3 linked regions of the Spartinivicinus marinus genome follow. Each later gene encodes a partner of the first gene's protein in a complex. Links are inferred from orthologs where the notes say so. Each region holds a gene or a part of one and is shown in the gene's direction. Other genes may lie near its edges.

Region 1 (6,309 bases):
AGGAAGCCTTTATCTTAGACTCTGACGCAATGGAAGATAATCTGGCTGACTTGGATGCAGCTACTGAAAGCCTGGCGGCGGAATTGGCAATTGATGACTTGGATATGGATGACGATATGGATGTAACTGCTGAAGCACCTGTCACAAGACCTGCCCCAGTAGAAGATCACGGCACTGCAACAGCAGTGGCTGAGCCTAAAGTACAAGCTAAGCCTGCAGTAGCAAAAGCCCCTGCTGGTCAAGAGCAGGATTATGAGTTCCTGGCTGATGCCGATGAAGCGGCGACAAAACTGGATTTAGCTCGGGCTTATATTGATATGGGAGATCAGGATGGTGCTCGGGATATTCTGGATGAAGTCATGACTGAAGGTAATGATGTACAGAAAAAAGAAGCACAGGGACTGTTGGATAGCATGGACTAGCGATAATCAGTAATATTTTCCTCACCCCAGCCCTCTGCTAAAGAGGGCGCTTAAAAATCGATGGTGGGTAGTAATCAGACAGTAGGGAGTAATGACTCAGGTGCAATCCCATGATTCAGTCGCTGATCGGCAGCCAGCGACTGAAGTGGCTCAACGCTTTGCTGCCAGTATCGAATATGATGGTTCCCATTATCATGGCTGGCAAGCCCAGCGCTCAGGTATCAAGACCGTTCAACGTGCAGTAGAGGCAGCTATCAGTGAGGTGGCTGATCATCCTCTAACAGTGATTTGTGCAGGGCGGACTGATACCGGAGTACATGGTTGTAATCAAATCATTCACTTTGATAGCACTGCAATACGCTCTGAGCGAAGCTGGGTATTTGGTGCCAATAGTAACCTTCCTAATGATATCTCAGTACGCTGGGTTAAACCGGTGGATGATAGTTTTCATGCTCGTTTTAGTGCAGTGTATCGTCGTTATCGCTATGTCATTCTAAATACCCCAGTGAGGCCTGCCCACTTACCCAATGGGGTCACCTGGAACTATCGGCCCCTGAATGTGGCCTTGATGAGTGAGGCTGCTCAGGCTTTAGAAGGCGAGCATGACTTTAGCTCGTTTCGGGCAATCGGCTGTCAGGCCAAGTCACCAGTTAAGACGATTCATCATTTGCGGGTAGAGCGCTTTGGTGACTTAATTGTTATCGATGTCAAAGCCAATGCATTTTTACATCATATGGTGCGTAATATTGCTGGGGTATTGATGGCCATTGGCTGTAGTAAACGCCCTATCAGCTGGGTAAAAGACGTATTAGCTGCTCGTGACCGAACTCAAGGGGGAGTCACTGCACCACCTTATGGCTTATATTTTGTTGATGTAGGCTATCCTGAGCAATTTGATTTACCTTCCCCTCCCTTAGGCCCATACTTTCTATCACCCTGGCTGACAGAGTAGTTAGTACTAGTCACTGGATAGAATGATTTTGTTTTGAATATCTGGGTTTTGAATAACTGGGTTTTAAATAACAGGGTTTTAAATAACAGGGTTTCGAGTTGTATATGAATCAACGTGTAAGGGTAAAAATTTGTGGTATCACTCGGCTGGTGGATGCGAAGGCAGCCGTGAATGCGGGTGCTGATGCGATTGGCCTGGTGTTTTATGAACAAAGCCCAAGAGCGGTGAATATTCCGCAAGCAGCTGAAATAGCAAGTAGCCTAAGTCCATTTATTACTACTGTTGGTCTGTTTGTGAATGCAACAACTGACTATATACAACAAGTGTTAACAGACGTACCGCTCGGGTTATTGCAATTTCATGGTGATGAGCCTGAAGTTTTTTGTCAGCAATTTAATAAACCTTATATAAAAGCCCTTCGAGTGCGAGAAGGGATGGATATTAACCGTATTATCGGGCAGTATAAGTCGGCGGCAGGTATTTTATTAGATAGCTATCGCCCCGGTATTCCTGGTGGAACCGGTGAAACTTTTAATTGGCAGTGTATTCCTGCTCATCCCAGCAAACCGATTATTCTTGCCGGTGGCTTATCTGCCAATAACGTAGCAATGGCTATTCAACAGGTGAGGCCTTTTGCTGTGGATGTAAGTGGCGGGGTGGAGCAAGCAAAAGGTATTAAGGACCCTGCCAAAATTAATGCGTTTATTCGAGAGGTTGCCAGTGTCTCAACAATACAGTGTTGAAGATCTATTAAAACTACCCGACAGCCGAGGTCATTTTGGGCCTTACGGTGGTCGTTTTGTATCTGAAACCTTGATGGCGGCATTAGCTGAGTTAGAAGAAACTTACCACAAGTTGTGGCGAGATCCAGACTTTCAAGCAGAGTTTGATAAAGACTTGGCTCACTATGTTGGTCGTCCATCTCCACTGTATTTTGCTGAGCGATGGTCTAAGCACCTGGGTGGTGCTCAAGTTTATTTAAAGCGTGAAGATTTAAACCATACCGGTGCCCATAAGGTGAATAACACCATTGGGCAGGCATTGTTGGCTAAACATATGGGCAAGCCTCGGGTGATTGCTGAAACGGGAGCCGGTCAACACGGCGTTGCCTCAGCAACCGTAGCGGCTCGCCTGGGCTTAGAGTGCCATGTCTATATGGGAGCTGAAGACGTTAAACGACAAGCGTTGAACGTATATCGGATGTCACTGTTGGGGGCCGAAGTGATTCCTGTTGAGTCAGGTTCGCGTACCCTGAAAGATGCTTTAAATGAAGCCATGCGGGACTGGGTGACCAATGTAGATAATACCTTTTACATCATTGGGACAGTGGCAGGGCCTCATCCTTATCCTCAAATGGTCCGTGATTTTCAATCAGTCATTGGTCGTGAAGCGCGTAGTCAGTGCCTTGAGCAGACTGGTAAATTACCCGATAGCATTGTGGCTTGTGTTGGGGGGGGCTCTAATGCCATTGGCTTGTTTTATCCCTTTATTGGGGATACCTCCGTTAACATTATCGGAGTAGAAGCGGCTGGCGAAGGCTTAGCCACAGGTCGACATGCAGCACCCTTATGCGCTGGTAAACCAGGGGTATTGCACGGTAATCGTACTTACTTAATGGAAGATGATGCTGGACAGATTATTCATACCCACTCTATTTCAGCAGGCTTAGATTATCCTGGCGTAGGGCCTGAACATGCTTGGTTAAAAGATACGGGTCGAGCAGAATATGTGGCTGTTACTGATCAGGAGGCATTAGCCGCATTTCATCGTTTAACTCGTATGGAAGGGATTATCCCAGCTTTAGAAAGTAGCCATGCGTTAGCTTATGTAGAAAAGCTGGCACCCACGATGGCAAAAGATCAGGTCATTGTGGTCAATTTATCAGGCCGTGGCGATAAAGATATTCATACCGTAGCGGCAATTGATGGCGTGGACTGGAGCTAACGGGGCGAACAATGAGTCGAATACAATCTTGTTTTGAACAACTGAAAAAAACACAACGGAAGGCGTTGATTCCTTATGTCACTGCTGGTGATAATTCACCTCAGCTTACTGTCCCATTAATGCATGCTATGGTGGAAGCGGGAGCCAACATTATTGAGTTAGGAATTCCATTCTCTGATCCCATGGCTGATGGACCTGTGATTCAGCAGGCTTGTGAGAGAGCGCTGTCCCACGGGGTTACGTTGTCAAACGTATTAGCGATGGTGGCTGAGTTCCGTAAGAGAGATAATCAAACGCCTGTTGTATTAATGGGATATCTCAACCCAGTGGAAGTGATGGGGTATCAAGCATTTGCTGAAGCTGCTGCTGATGCGGGTGTCGATGGTGTTTTGACAGTGGACTTACCTCCTGAAGAAGCTGGCCCGTTGGCTGATCAGCTAAAAGCAAAGGATATAGATATTATCTATCTACTGGCCCCCACGACAGCGGAAACTAGAATTAAAACCATTTGTGATAGTGCCTCTGGGTTTATTTATTACGTTTCCTTAAAAGGCGTTACTGGGGCTGCTACCCTTGATGTCGATGCAGTCAATCGTCAGCTGACACGGATTCGGCAATATACCCAGTTGCCTGTGGGTGTCGGGTTTGGTATTCGAGATGCTGAAACTGCCAAGGCAATTGCTCAAACGGCAGATGCTGTAGTTGTTGGTAGTGCAATTGTTAAAAAAATTGCAACAGGTACTGATGATCAAGCCACCATTGCTGCGGTTAAAGACCTGCTAGGCTCGATACGTCAAGCAATTGATTAAAAAGTGCTGTTTGGCGTTTGCCTCTAACCTTATTTTTGAGCAAACGTCAACCGTTCTTATATAGGGTTTTATCGTATTTTTTGTTTGTAGCGGAAGTGCTAGGGTATTGCCCCGGATTATTCATAGGGGTTCTGCATTAGCACCTCCGCTTTGTTATTTTAGGTAGCAACTTATGGCTAATTGGTTATTAGATAAATTTAATCTGCCGTCTTTGTCTGGCTCGAAAAAACACAGTAATGTGCCAGAAGGGCTGTGGAAAAAGTGCGTCAAGTGTGGGGCAATTCTGTATCAGCCAAAGCTTGAGGAAAATCTCGATGTGTGTCCAAAATGTGACCACCATATGCGGATTTCTGCTAGCACACGTTTAGATTACTTTTTAGACCCAGAAAACCGTGAGGAAATTGCTGCAGACTTAGAGCCGGAAGATCGCCTGAAATTCAGAGATAGTAAGAAATATAAAGACCGGTTAAATGCTGCACAAAAACAAACTGGGCAAAGAGATGCACTATTAGCCATGAAAGGCACCGTTCAAGGTGTGCCAGTGGCTGCAGTAGCCTTTGAGTTCTCCTTTATGGGTGGCTCAATGGGGTCTGTCGTGGGAGAGAAGTTTGTTCAGGCTGTAAATGTGTGTTTGGAGCAGCGTTGTGCTTTGGTTTGTTTTGCGGCCAGTGGTGGGGCGCGAATGCAGGAAGCATTATTTTCCTTAATGCAAATGGCAAAAACCAGTGCTGCACTGGAAAAACTAAAAGCTGCGGGTTTACCTTTTATTTCTGTTTTGACCGACCCAGTTTATGGTGGGGTTTCTGCCAGTTTAGCAATGTTAGGGGATGTTAATATTGCTGAGCCAAATGCATTGATTGGTTTTGCTGGTCCTCGAGTTATTGAGCAAACCGTTCGGGAAAAACTACCTGAAGGCTTTCAGCGCAGTGAGTTTTTATTAGAGCATGGCACGGTTGACATGATTTTACAGCGAAGCCAGCTTCGTGAGCGAATTGCCTCATTATTAGAAAAAATGACTTTTTATTTCACTGCGGAATTGGCTGCTAATGAGGTGGCAGCTGAAGAAGAGACGACAGCTGCTGTTGATCAGCCCCAGAGTGATGAAGCCAGTGAAACCAGCGAGCCAGCCGCTGAAGCAAGTACCGCAAATACGGAAGAACAACCTGCAACAGAACCTAAAAATGAGGTTTAAACAGTTACCTGAGTGGCTCTCTTGGTTAGAGGGCCTTCATCCTACTGAAATTGATCTTGGCTTAACGCGTATTCAACAGGTTTTTACCCAGCTTAATCCAGCTAAACTTGGCAAGAGGGTAGTGACGGTTGCGGGCACTAATGGCAAAGGCAGTACTATTGCCATGCTGCAGGCAATTTTGCAACAGGCGGGCTACCGGGTAGGGGTATATACCTCCCCTCACTTTTTACGCTATAACGAGCGGGTGGTGATTAATGGCCAGCCAGTATCGGATAGCCAGTTAATCGCCGCCTTTCATGCCGTTGACATCGCTAGGAAAGATATCTCCCTGACCTACTTTGAGTTTGGCTCCTTAGCAGCTTTTTGGTTGTTTCAGCAACAGCCACTAGATGTTGTATTACTTGAGGTAGGCTTGGGTGGCCGGTTAGACGCAGTCAATATTATTGATCCTGATGTCGCAGTGGTGACCAGTATTGGTTTGGACCATGAAAACTTCCTAGGTAATGAGTTAAATACGATTGCCTGGGAAAAAACCGGTATTGTTCGATCAGGCATTCCACTGATCTACGGTGATGAAACCCTGTATCCATCGGTTATCCAACGAGCTGAAACGGAACCGTTTCAGTTGTTGTGTAAAGGACAGCATTTTACTGCTGAACAGCAAACTAAGACCTGGATATTTAAAGGCAAAACAAACGTTGATGAGGCTGGGGAAGTGGTTGATTGTGAAATACCTGATCTGCCTTATCCTTCGTTGCCTTTTACCAATGCGTTAACTGTTTTGCAAACACTGCAACTGTTATCTTTACAAGTACCTTATGAAGCCATAGTGAAAGGCTTAATGGGTGCTAGCTTATTAGGTCGTTTGCAAATTGAGCATGTAACGATTAAAGATAAACCCGTTAAACTGATTTTAGATGTTGCTCATAACCCGGCTGCAGCACACATGGTGGCACAACGTTTAAAACAAGCCCATCATTCTCAGCGTGC
Region 2 (3,949 bases), 3.2 Mb from region 1 along the record:
CCTACCAACAACAACCAGGGCTTCACTAAAATTTACACAACCCAGGAGTTACAGCAGGCACTAGCTAAAGCTAAAAATCAGCAAAAACCTGTTATGGTTGATTTATATGCCGACTGGTGTATTTCCTGCAAAGTCATAGAGCGCGAAGTATTTCCTGCAGAAAATGTGAAACCTCTTCTTAGCCAATTTTCATTGATCAAGCTTGATATCACCGCTTTCAATCAAAACCAACAACAGCTGCTCAAACAATACTCAATTTTTGGCCCACCAGCGCTGCTATTCTTCAGCCGAACCGGTGAAGAATTAGCAAATCTTCGTGTACAGGGAGAGATAACCGCTAACTCCCTGGAAAATCACTTAAGATCGACGCTAAATCGCAGCTAACTCCTGCAAGCTTGAACATTTGCTTCTATAATTACCAGTTCAGCCCTAAAAATGGATAAAGTTACGCGATCTTGCATACAATATTAGAGATTTTGCGTTCAAAGTCTTTAATCATGCAAATAGTGGACAGCGGCTGCCATTTTATGCACAATCGGCCGTTACATTTTTGATCATTAACTCTGTCATTACCCGTTACTGTCAGCATAAACCAGTTAATAAGGTAACTGCTGGCAGCAGTTGAGTATGACCTCAGTCGGCATGATTTGTAGTACAAGCGGAGACAGCTCAAACTCTGAGAGCCTTAACTTATGGCAACAATCTTAGTGCTGCACGGGCCTAATTTAAATTTATTAGGCACTCGGGAACCAACTATTTATGGTTCAACTACTTTAGATGATATCAACCAGACCCTGACCACTCAGGCCGTTGATCATGGTCATCACCTGCAAACACTGCAAAGTAATGCAGAGTACGAGTTAATTGAACGGATTCATGACGCAAAGCGTGAAGGGGTTAACTTTATTATTTTTAATCCTGCGGCTTTTACGCATACGAGCGTGGCACTGCGCGATGCATTATTAGGGGTAGAGATTCCTTTTATCGAGGTTCACCTTTCTAACGTCTATCAACGTGAACCTTTTCGGCATCATTCTTACTTTTCGGATGTTGCTGTTGGGGTAATTTGCGGGCTGGGTAATCAAGGCTACGAGCTAGCACTACAAGCAGCCATCAAACAGCTAGAAAACTAAGAGCTAAAGAGGCACACCTGCTGCATTTTTTAGCGCTTTGCAAAACTTAAGACCAAACAAAAATTTAAAACCAGTAAAAGCACAACAAATATCAGTACGTCACTGTTTTGTTTTTGCTTCAACAATAAGTTCAATTTATCCGAGATGACGCTATGGATATTAGAAAAGTAAAAAAACTGATCGAGTTACTAGAAGAGTCTGGTATTGATGAACTGGAAATCAAAGAGGGTGAGGAGTCAGTTCGTATTAGCCGACACGCTAACTCACCTATGATTGCTCCTGCTCAATACGCAATAGCTGCACCAGCAGCGCCAGCGCCTATTGCTGCGGCAGCAGCTCCAGCGGAAACAAAAGAAGAGTCTACACCTGCTGCCAAGCCAACAGGCCACCAAGTAACTTCACCGATGGTAGGTACTTTTTACCGCGCACCTTCTCCTAGCTCACCTGCTTTTGCTGAAGTTGGCCAACATGTTAAAGCTGGCGATGTTTTGTGTATTGTTGAAGCAATGAAAATGATGAACCAAATCGAAGCTGACAAAACAGGCACAATCGAAGCCATTTTGGTGGAAAACGGTCAACCTGTAGAGTTTGATCAGCCGCTGTTTACCATCGTTTAAACCGACTCGACAGTAGCAGGATACCCACCATGCTTGAGAAAGTACTCATTGCCAACCGAGGGGAAATTGCACTACGGATTTTACGAGCCTGCAAAGAGCTTGGCATCAAAACCGTTGCAGTCCACTCTAAAGCGGATGAATCACTAATGCATGTACGCTTAGCAGATGAAAGCGTTTGCATTGGTCCAAACAACCCCACTGAAAGCTACTTAAATATTCCGGCTCTTATTAGCGCAGCAGAAGTTACTGATGCTGTCGCTATCCACCCAGGCTATGGGTTTTTAGCTGAAAATGCTGACTTTGCAGAGCAAGTAGAGAACAGCGGCTTTACCTTTATTGGCCCATCACCTGATGTGATTCGCTTAATGGGTGACAAAGTGTCCGCCATTAAAGCTATGCAAAAAGCAGGTGTTCCCACCGTACCTGGCTCAAATGGCCCACTAACGGGTGACAAAGAGCGCTCTCTTGCCATTGCCCGTGATATTGGCTATCCAGTTATTGTTAAAGCATCTGGTGGTGGCGGTGGTCGTGGTATGCGAGTTGTTCATAGTGAAGCCCACTTACTTAGTGCAATTAATGTTACCCAATCTGAAGCCTTGGCTGCTTTTGGTAATGAAATGGTTTATCTGGAAAAATTTCTGGAAAACCCACGCCACGTTGAAGTTCAAATACTCGCCGATGGCCAGGGTAATGCCATTCACTTGGGTGATCGAGACTGTTCACTGCAACGTCGCCATCAAAAGGTTATTGAAGAAGCACCAGCCCCAGGTATTCCTGAAGAAGCGCGCCACGACATTGCTATGCGCTGTGTAAATGCCTGTATTGAAATTGGCTATCGTGGTGCAGGTACTTTTGAGTTTTTATACGAAGATGGCAATTTCTACTTCATTGAAATGAACACTCGGGTTCAGGTTGAGCACCCAGTATCTGAAATGGTGACTGGGGTCGACATTGTGAAAGAGCAACTATTGGTTGCTAGTGGCCAACCTTTAAGTATCAAACAAGAAGATATCACTATTAAAGGTCATGCCATTGAGTGTCGAATCAATGCTGAAGACCCCAAAACCTTTATGCCATCACCTGGTGAGATTAAACACTTCCATGCTCCAGGCGGTATTGGAATTCGTGTCGATTCTCATTTATATAGTGGTTATAAAGTCCCTCCTTATTACGACTCGCTCATCGCTAAAGTCATTAGCTATGGTGAGACCCGAGAAGTTGCCCTGGCTAGAATGCGTCACGCGCTAGATGAGCTGGTTGTGCATGGTATTCGTACTAATGCTCCACTACATGCAGAGCTGGTAAGAGATGCTAATTTCGCCAAAGGTGGGGTTAATATTCATTATCTGGAACAAAAGCTATCTCAGTAATCTGTAGATAGTCATTGAGGCGAGCTTAGTTAAGCTCGCCTCAATGACTACTCAAGCTAAAAGCTATCCCCTCATGCCCTGGATTCAAGTCAAACTGGATACAACCCGCGACCAAAGCGAAGCACTGGAAGATTTACTGCTGGCAATTGGCGCCAAAGCCGTTACTTTACAAGATGGCCAAGACCAACCAGTTTTTGAGCCAGCCTTAGGTACAACCCCACTTTGGGACAGTACCCAGGTCATTGGCCTGTTTGAGGCAAATACAGAAGTGGATTTGGTATTGGCATTTTTAGCTAATGAACTTAGCCCACTGCCACTACCCAATTGCAAAGTAGAAATAGTTGAGGATAAAGACTGGGAGCGGGAGTGGATGGACAACTATCATCCTATCCAATTTGGAAAAAGGCTCTGGGTTTGCCCCAGCTGGCGAGAAACTCCTGATCCTAGTGCAGCTAACTTGATTTTGGACCCCGGCCTGGCATTTGGTACTGGCACTCACCCTACCACAGCGCTGTGTTTAGAGTGGCTAGGCAACAATGAAATAGCTAATCAACAAGTGATTGACTATGGCTGCGGCTCAGGGATCTTAGGTATTGCTGCATTAATTCTTGGGGCTACCAATGTAGCTGCTATTGATAATGACCCCCAAGCATTAGAAGCAACGATTGCCAATGGTCAGCGCAATAATATAGCAGCTAATCGTTTACACACATTCTTACCTGAACAAGCACCTGATCAACCTATAGACATTATGCTAGCGAATATCCTAGCAGGGCCTTTAATCAACCTTGCCGAACGGTTAGCTTCTTTAACCAAAACAGGTGGTAAA
Region 3 (3,889 bases), 610 kb from region 1 along the record:
TAAGCGTCGGGCGATTAGAAGTGAAGCACCCATTGATATTAGCCAGATAAATTTAGGCGATGAGTTAGTATTTAAATTGCTGCAGCGAGCGGAAACAACGGCAGTGTTTCAGCTTGAGTCCCGTGGGATGAAAGAACTGATTAAGCGTCTATTGCCTAGCTGTTTTGAAGATATTATCGCATTGGTAGCATTGTTTCGGCCAGGACCACTTCAGTCAGGGATGGTGGATGACTTTATTAATCGTAAGCATGGCCGTGCTACCGTCGAATATCCCCACCCTGATTTGGAACCAGTATTATCCAACACGTATGGTGTAATCCTATATCAGGAACAGGTTATGCAGATTGCCCAGGTGCTGGCTAATTACTCTTTAGGCCAGGCTGATATGCTTCGTCGAGCTATGGGTAAGAAAAAACCTGAAGAAATGGCCAAACAGCGGGAAATATTTAATAAGGGTGCATCGGACAATCACATTCCTGCAGAACAAGCGACTTATATTTTTGATTTGATGGAAAAGTTCGCAGGCTATGGATTTAACAAGTCTCACTCAGCTGCTTATGCGCTAGTTTCTTATCAAACAGCCTGGCTGAAAGCCTATTTCCCAGCAGAATTTATGGCTGCGGTGTTGTCTTCAGATATTCATAATACTGATAAAGTGGTGATTCTGATTGAAGAATGCCGCTCGATGAAGCTGAATATTACACCACCCAATGTGAATATCAGTGAATATAAATTTATCGTGAGCGATCAGGATGACATCGTTTATGGTTTAGGGGCAATTAAAGGCGTTGGAGAAGGCCCGATTGAAGCCATAGTTGAAGCACGAAAAGCTGGTGGTGCTTTTAAGGATCTATTTGATTTTTGTAAACGCATAGATGGTAAAAAAATTAATAAACGGGTGATGGAAGCTCTTGTACGTTCAGGGGCTTTGGACCGACTGGGCCCAGCTCGATATCAGGAAAAGGCATTGCTAGGTAAAAATCGAGCTGTCTTGTTCGCTGCTATGGAAGATGCGTTAAAAGCAGCTGATCAAGAAGCAAAAAGCCAGGACAGTGGTCATGGTGACTTGTTTGGTGAGCTAATAGCTGAAACTGAGCAAGACTGTTATGAGTATTACTATAACACCTATGAGTGGCCTGATAACCAGCGCTTGTTAGGAGAAAAAGAAACCCTTGGGCTGTATTTAACTGGTCACCCCATAGATCAGTATGAGTCTGAAATTAGACACATTATCAGAAATCGCATTGTTGATTTAAGACCAGCCCGAGAAAGCCAGTACATTGCAGGATTGATCGTTGCTTTGCGAGTCATGCGTAACAAGCGTGGCCAGAAAATGGCCTTTATCACTTTGGATGATCGTACTGCAAGAATTGAGGTCTCTGTATTCTCAGATCAATTTGAACAGTATCAGCAGCAACTGGAAAAAGATGCGTTAGTTATTGTAGAAGGTGAAGTGAGTCATGATGACTACACTAATAACCTGAAAGTACGTGCTAAATCGTTAGCTAATTTAACGGAAGCACGCAGCAAATATGCACGACAGCTTCAGTTAGTAATTTCAGAGCAAGCCTTTAAGCCAGGTTTTGTAGAGAATTTGGCTACCCTGTTGGCAGAATATAAAGGGCAGCTACCCATTACCATTGAATACCAAAAACCTGATGCGAAGGCTAAATTGATATTGTCTGATCAATGGTGGATAGCCCCAACTGATGAGCTAATTCAAGCGCTGAAAAAACAGTATGGAAAAAATTCAGTTGAGTTGCAGTATGGATAATTTGTTAAATGATAAAACAGGTCTATTGTGTCACTGCACTCGACTAAGTAGTCACAATCACGTATCTTATGCTCCTTTTTAGTTGGGCATAATCCGTTAGCAGCCACCGTAATAGTAAGGCAAGAATTACGACTATGAACCCCCAATACCTAGACTTTGAGCAGCCGATTGCAGAGCTGGAAGCCAAAATAGAAAGCCTAAGTTCAACTGAGCAGAACAGCAGTTATGATATTGATATTGCTGAAGAAATAGAAAAGCTTAAGACTAAAAGTAAGTCGCTGACTCAGCAGGTTTTCAGCAAGTTAACCGCTTGGCAACGAGCGCAAATCGCTCGTCACCCTCAGCGGCCATATACTCTCGATTATGTTGAGTATATTTTTAATGATTTTGATGAGTTACATGGTGATCGTAAGTTTGCAGATGACCAGTCAATTGTAGGCGGTATTGGTAGACTGGAAAATCAGCCTGTGATGATTATTGGTCATCAAAAAGGCCGCGATGTAAAGGATAAAGTACGCCGCAACTTTGGTATGCCAAAGCCAGAAGGTTATCGAAAAGCATGCCGGTTAATGGAGCTAGCGGAGCGGTTTAAAATACCTGTATTGACGTTTATTGATACACCAGGTGCCTATCCTGGTATTGATGCAGAAGAGCGGGGTCAAAGTGAGGCCATTGCTTATAACCTGGCGGTAATGTCCCGCTTGAAAACACCGATTATTTCTACGGTGATAGGAGAAGGGGGCTCAGGTGGTGCATTGGCAGTAGGTGTGTGTGATCACTTAATGATGCTGCAATACTCTACTTATTCGGTTATATCACCAGAAGGTTGTGCCTCTATTTTATGGAAAAGCGCTGAAAAAGCAGCCGATGCAGCTGAGGCAATGGGGATCACCGCTGACCGTTTATTAGAGCTTGGTTTTGTCGACAGGCTAATTCCAGAACCATTAGGTGGTGCTCATCGGGATCCTGTGCAGATTGCGGCTAGTATTAAAGAGTCGCTGATTAAAGAGTTAGATGTGTTAAAGCGTCACTCAATTGAAGAGCTACTGGATTTACGGTACAAACGTCTGATGTCGTATGGCTCGTTTGGCCAGTAACAGCCTAATATTCTCTAACAAAAAGCCGACTCTTTAGTCGGCTTTTTAGTGTTGCCATTTTATTAAACTAATAACGTATAAAACGTCATGGACCTGCCACAGTTATACTGTCAAAAACTGGAGCGCTTGTTAGCTGACTATTCGCCCACTCGGCTGGTAGTGGCTTTTAGTGGAGGCTTAGATTCAACTGTTTTATTGAGTTTAACCTGCCGTTTTGCTGCTCAATATCAATTACCTTTAGTTGCTCTTCATGTTAATCATGGCTTAAGCCCTAATGCCAAACAGTGGGAAAAGCATTGCCAAAGGCTGGCTACTCAATTGGGTTGTGATTTTGTCGTAAGGCAGGTTGAGGTTAGGTCTACTGGTAACGGCATTGAGGAGGCTGCAAGGGCAGAGAGATATCAGGCTTTCGAAGTATTTTTAGAGGCAACTGATGTATTACTGTTAGGGCATCATTTGCAAGATCAGTTGGAAACGCTGTTATTTCGTTTCTGTCGTGGTTCAGGCGTTTCTGGTTTAGCTGGGATGCCTAGCAGTCGTATGATTGGTAAAGCCCGGCTATTCCGGCCTTTGTTGAAGTATACCAAAACTGATTTACTCCATTACGCCCAGCAGCATCAATTAATCTGGGTGGAAGATGAGTCTAATGAGACACTGGATTTTAGTCGTAACTTTTTGCGGCATGAGATTTTGCCCAAGCTGGAATGTCACTGGCCGAATTTATATCGCCAACTAATAGGCACCCAAGGGCATTGTCAGGATGCAGCCAGTATTCTGGAGGATATGGCCCAGCTAGACTATCAGACTACACAGGTTAGCCCGCCTGCACACTGGCGTCAGGGATTATCGATTCTGCCACTCAGCTGCCAACACCTACTAAAGCTACCTTCCCCCAGGCGACATAATTTAATCCGCTACTGGCTAAAATTTGTAGATATTAATATCACTCGGCCACTGCTGTTGGAGATTGAAAACTCGCTGCTAATGGCCGCAGAGGATGCAATGCCAACAATTGTCG

Evidence for each region. The genes of interacting proteins can lie anywhere in the genome.
Region 2: the proteins of accD (region 1) and accC are in contact, whole or in part, in a solved structure (PDB 8UXZ), measured with the Escherichia coli proteins. The link is inferred for Spartinivicinus marinus from one-to-one orthologs.
Region 3: the proteins of accD (region 1) and OQE68_RS04345 are in contact, whole or in part, in a solved structure (PDB 8UXZ), measured with the Escherichia coli proteins. The link is inferred for Spartinivicinus marinus from one-to-one orthologs.

What each region holds. Positions count from the first base shown.
Region 1 is NZ_JAPJZK010000001.1:289,776-296,084, reverse strand. Bases 3,424-6,309 are described here. They hold accD (acetyl-CoA carboxylase, carboxyltransferase subunit beta), read left to right. Parts: upstream 3,424-4,299; coding sequence 4,300-5,319; downstream 5,320-6,309. Other genes in these bases: folC (bifunctional tetrahydrofolate synthase/dihydrofolate synthase), read left to right, coding at 5,309-6,309; trpA (tryptophan synthase subunit alpha), read left to right, coding at 3,424-4,127. Outside these bases: OQE68_RS01385 (FimV/HubP family polar landmark protein), read left to right, coding at 1-422; tRNA pseudouridine(38-40) synthase TruA, read left to right, coding at 514-1,374; OQE68_RS01375 (phosphoribosylanthranilate isomerase), read left to right, coding at 1,479-2,117; trpB (tryptophan synthase subunit beta), read left to right, coding at 2,095-3,318; more of trpA, read left to right, coding at 3,330-3,423.
Region 2 is NZ_JAPJZK010000001.1:3,452,768-3,456,716, reverse strand. The notes cover bases 1,053-3,949. They hold accC (acetyl-CoA carboxylase biotin carboxylase subunit), read left to right. Parts: upstream 1,053-1,779; coding sequence 1,780-3,120; downstream 3,121-3,949. Other genes in these bases: prmA (50S ribosomal protein L11 methyltransferase), read left to right, coding at 3,164-3,949; accB (acetyl-CoA carboxylase biotin carboxyl carrier protein), read left to right, coding at 1,286-1,750; aroQ (type II 3-dehydroquinate dehydratase), read left to right, coding at 1,053-1,133. Also shown: protein-disulfide reductase DsbD, read left to right, coding at 1-384; more of aroQ, read left to right, coding at 693-1,052. UniProt on the Escherichia coli protein: This protein is a component of the acetyl coenzyme A carboxylase complex; first, biotin carboxylase catalyzes the carboxylation of the carrier protein and then the transcarboxylase transfers the carboxyl group to form malonyl-CoA.
Region 3 is NZ_JAPJZK010000001.1:901,733-905,621, reverse strand. The notes cover bases 1,053-3,889. They hold OQE68_RS04345 (acetyl-CoA carboxylase carboxyltransferase subunit alpha), read left to right. Parts: upstream 1,053-1,908; coding sequence 1,909-2,871; downstream 2,872-3,889. Other genes in these bases: tilS (tRNA lysidine(34) synthetase TilS), read left to right, coding at 2,959-3,889; dnaE (DNA polymerase III subunit alpha), read left to right, coding at 1,053-1,774. In the rest of the region: more of dnaE, read left to right, coding at 1-1,052. UniProt on the Escherichia coli protein: Component of the acetyl coenzyme A carboxylase (ACC) complex. First, biotin carboxylase catalyzes the carboxylation of biotin on its carrier protein (BCCP) and then the CO(2) group is transferred by the carboxyltransferase to acetyl-CoA to form malonyl-CoA.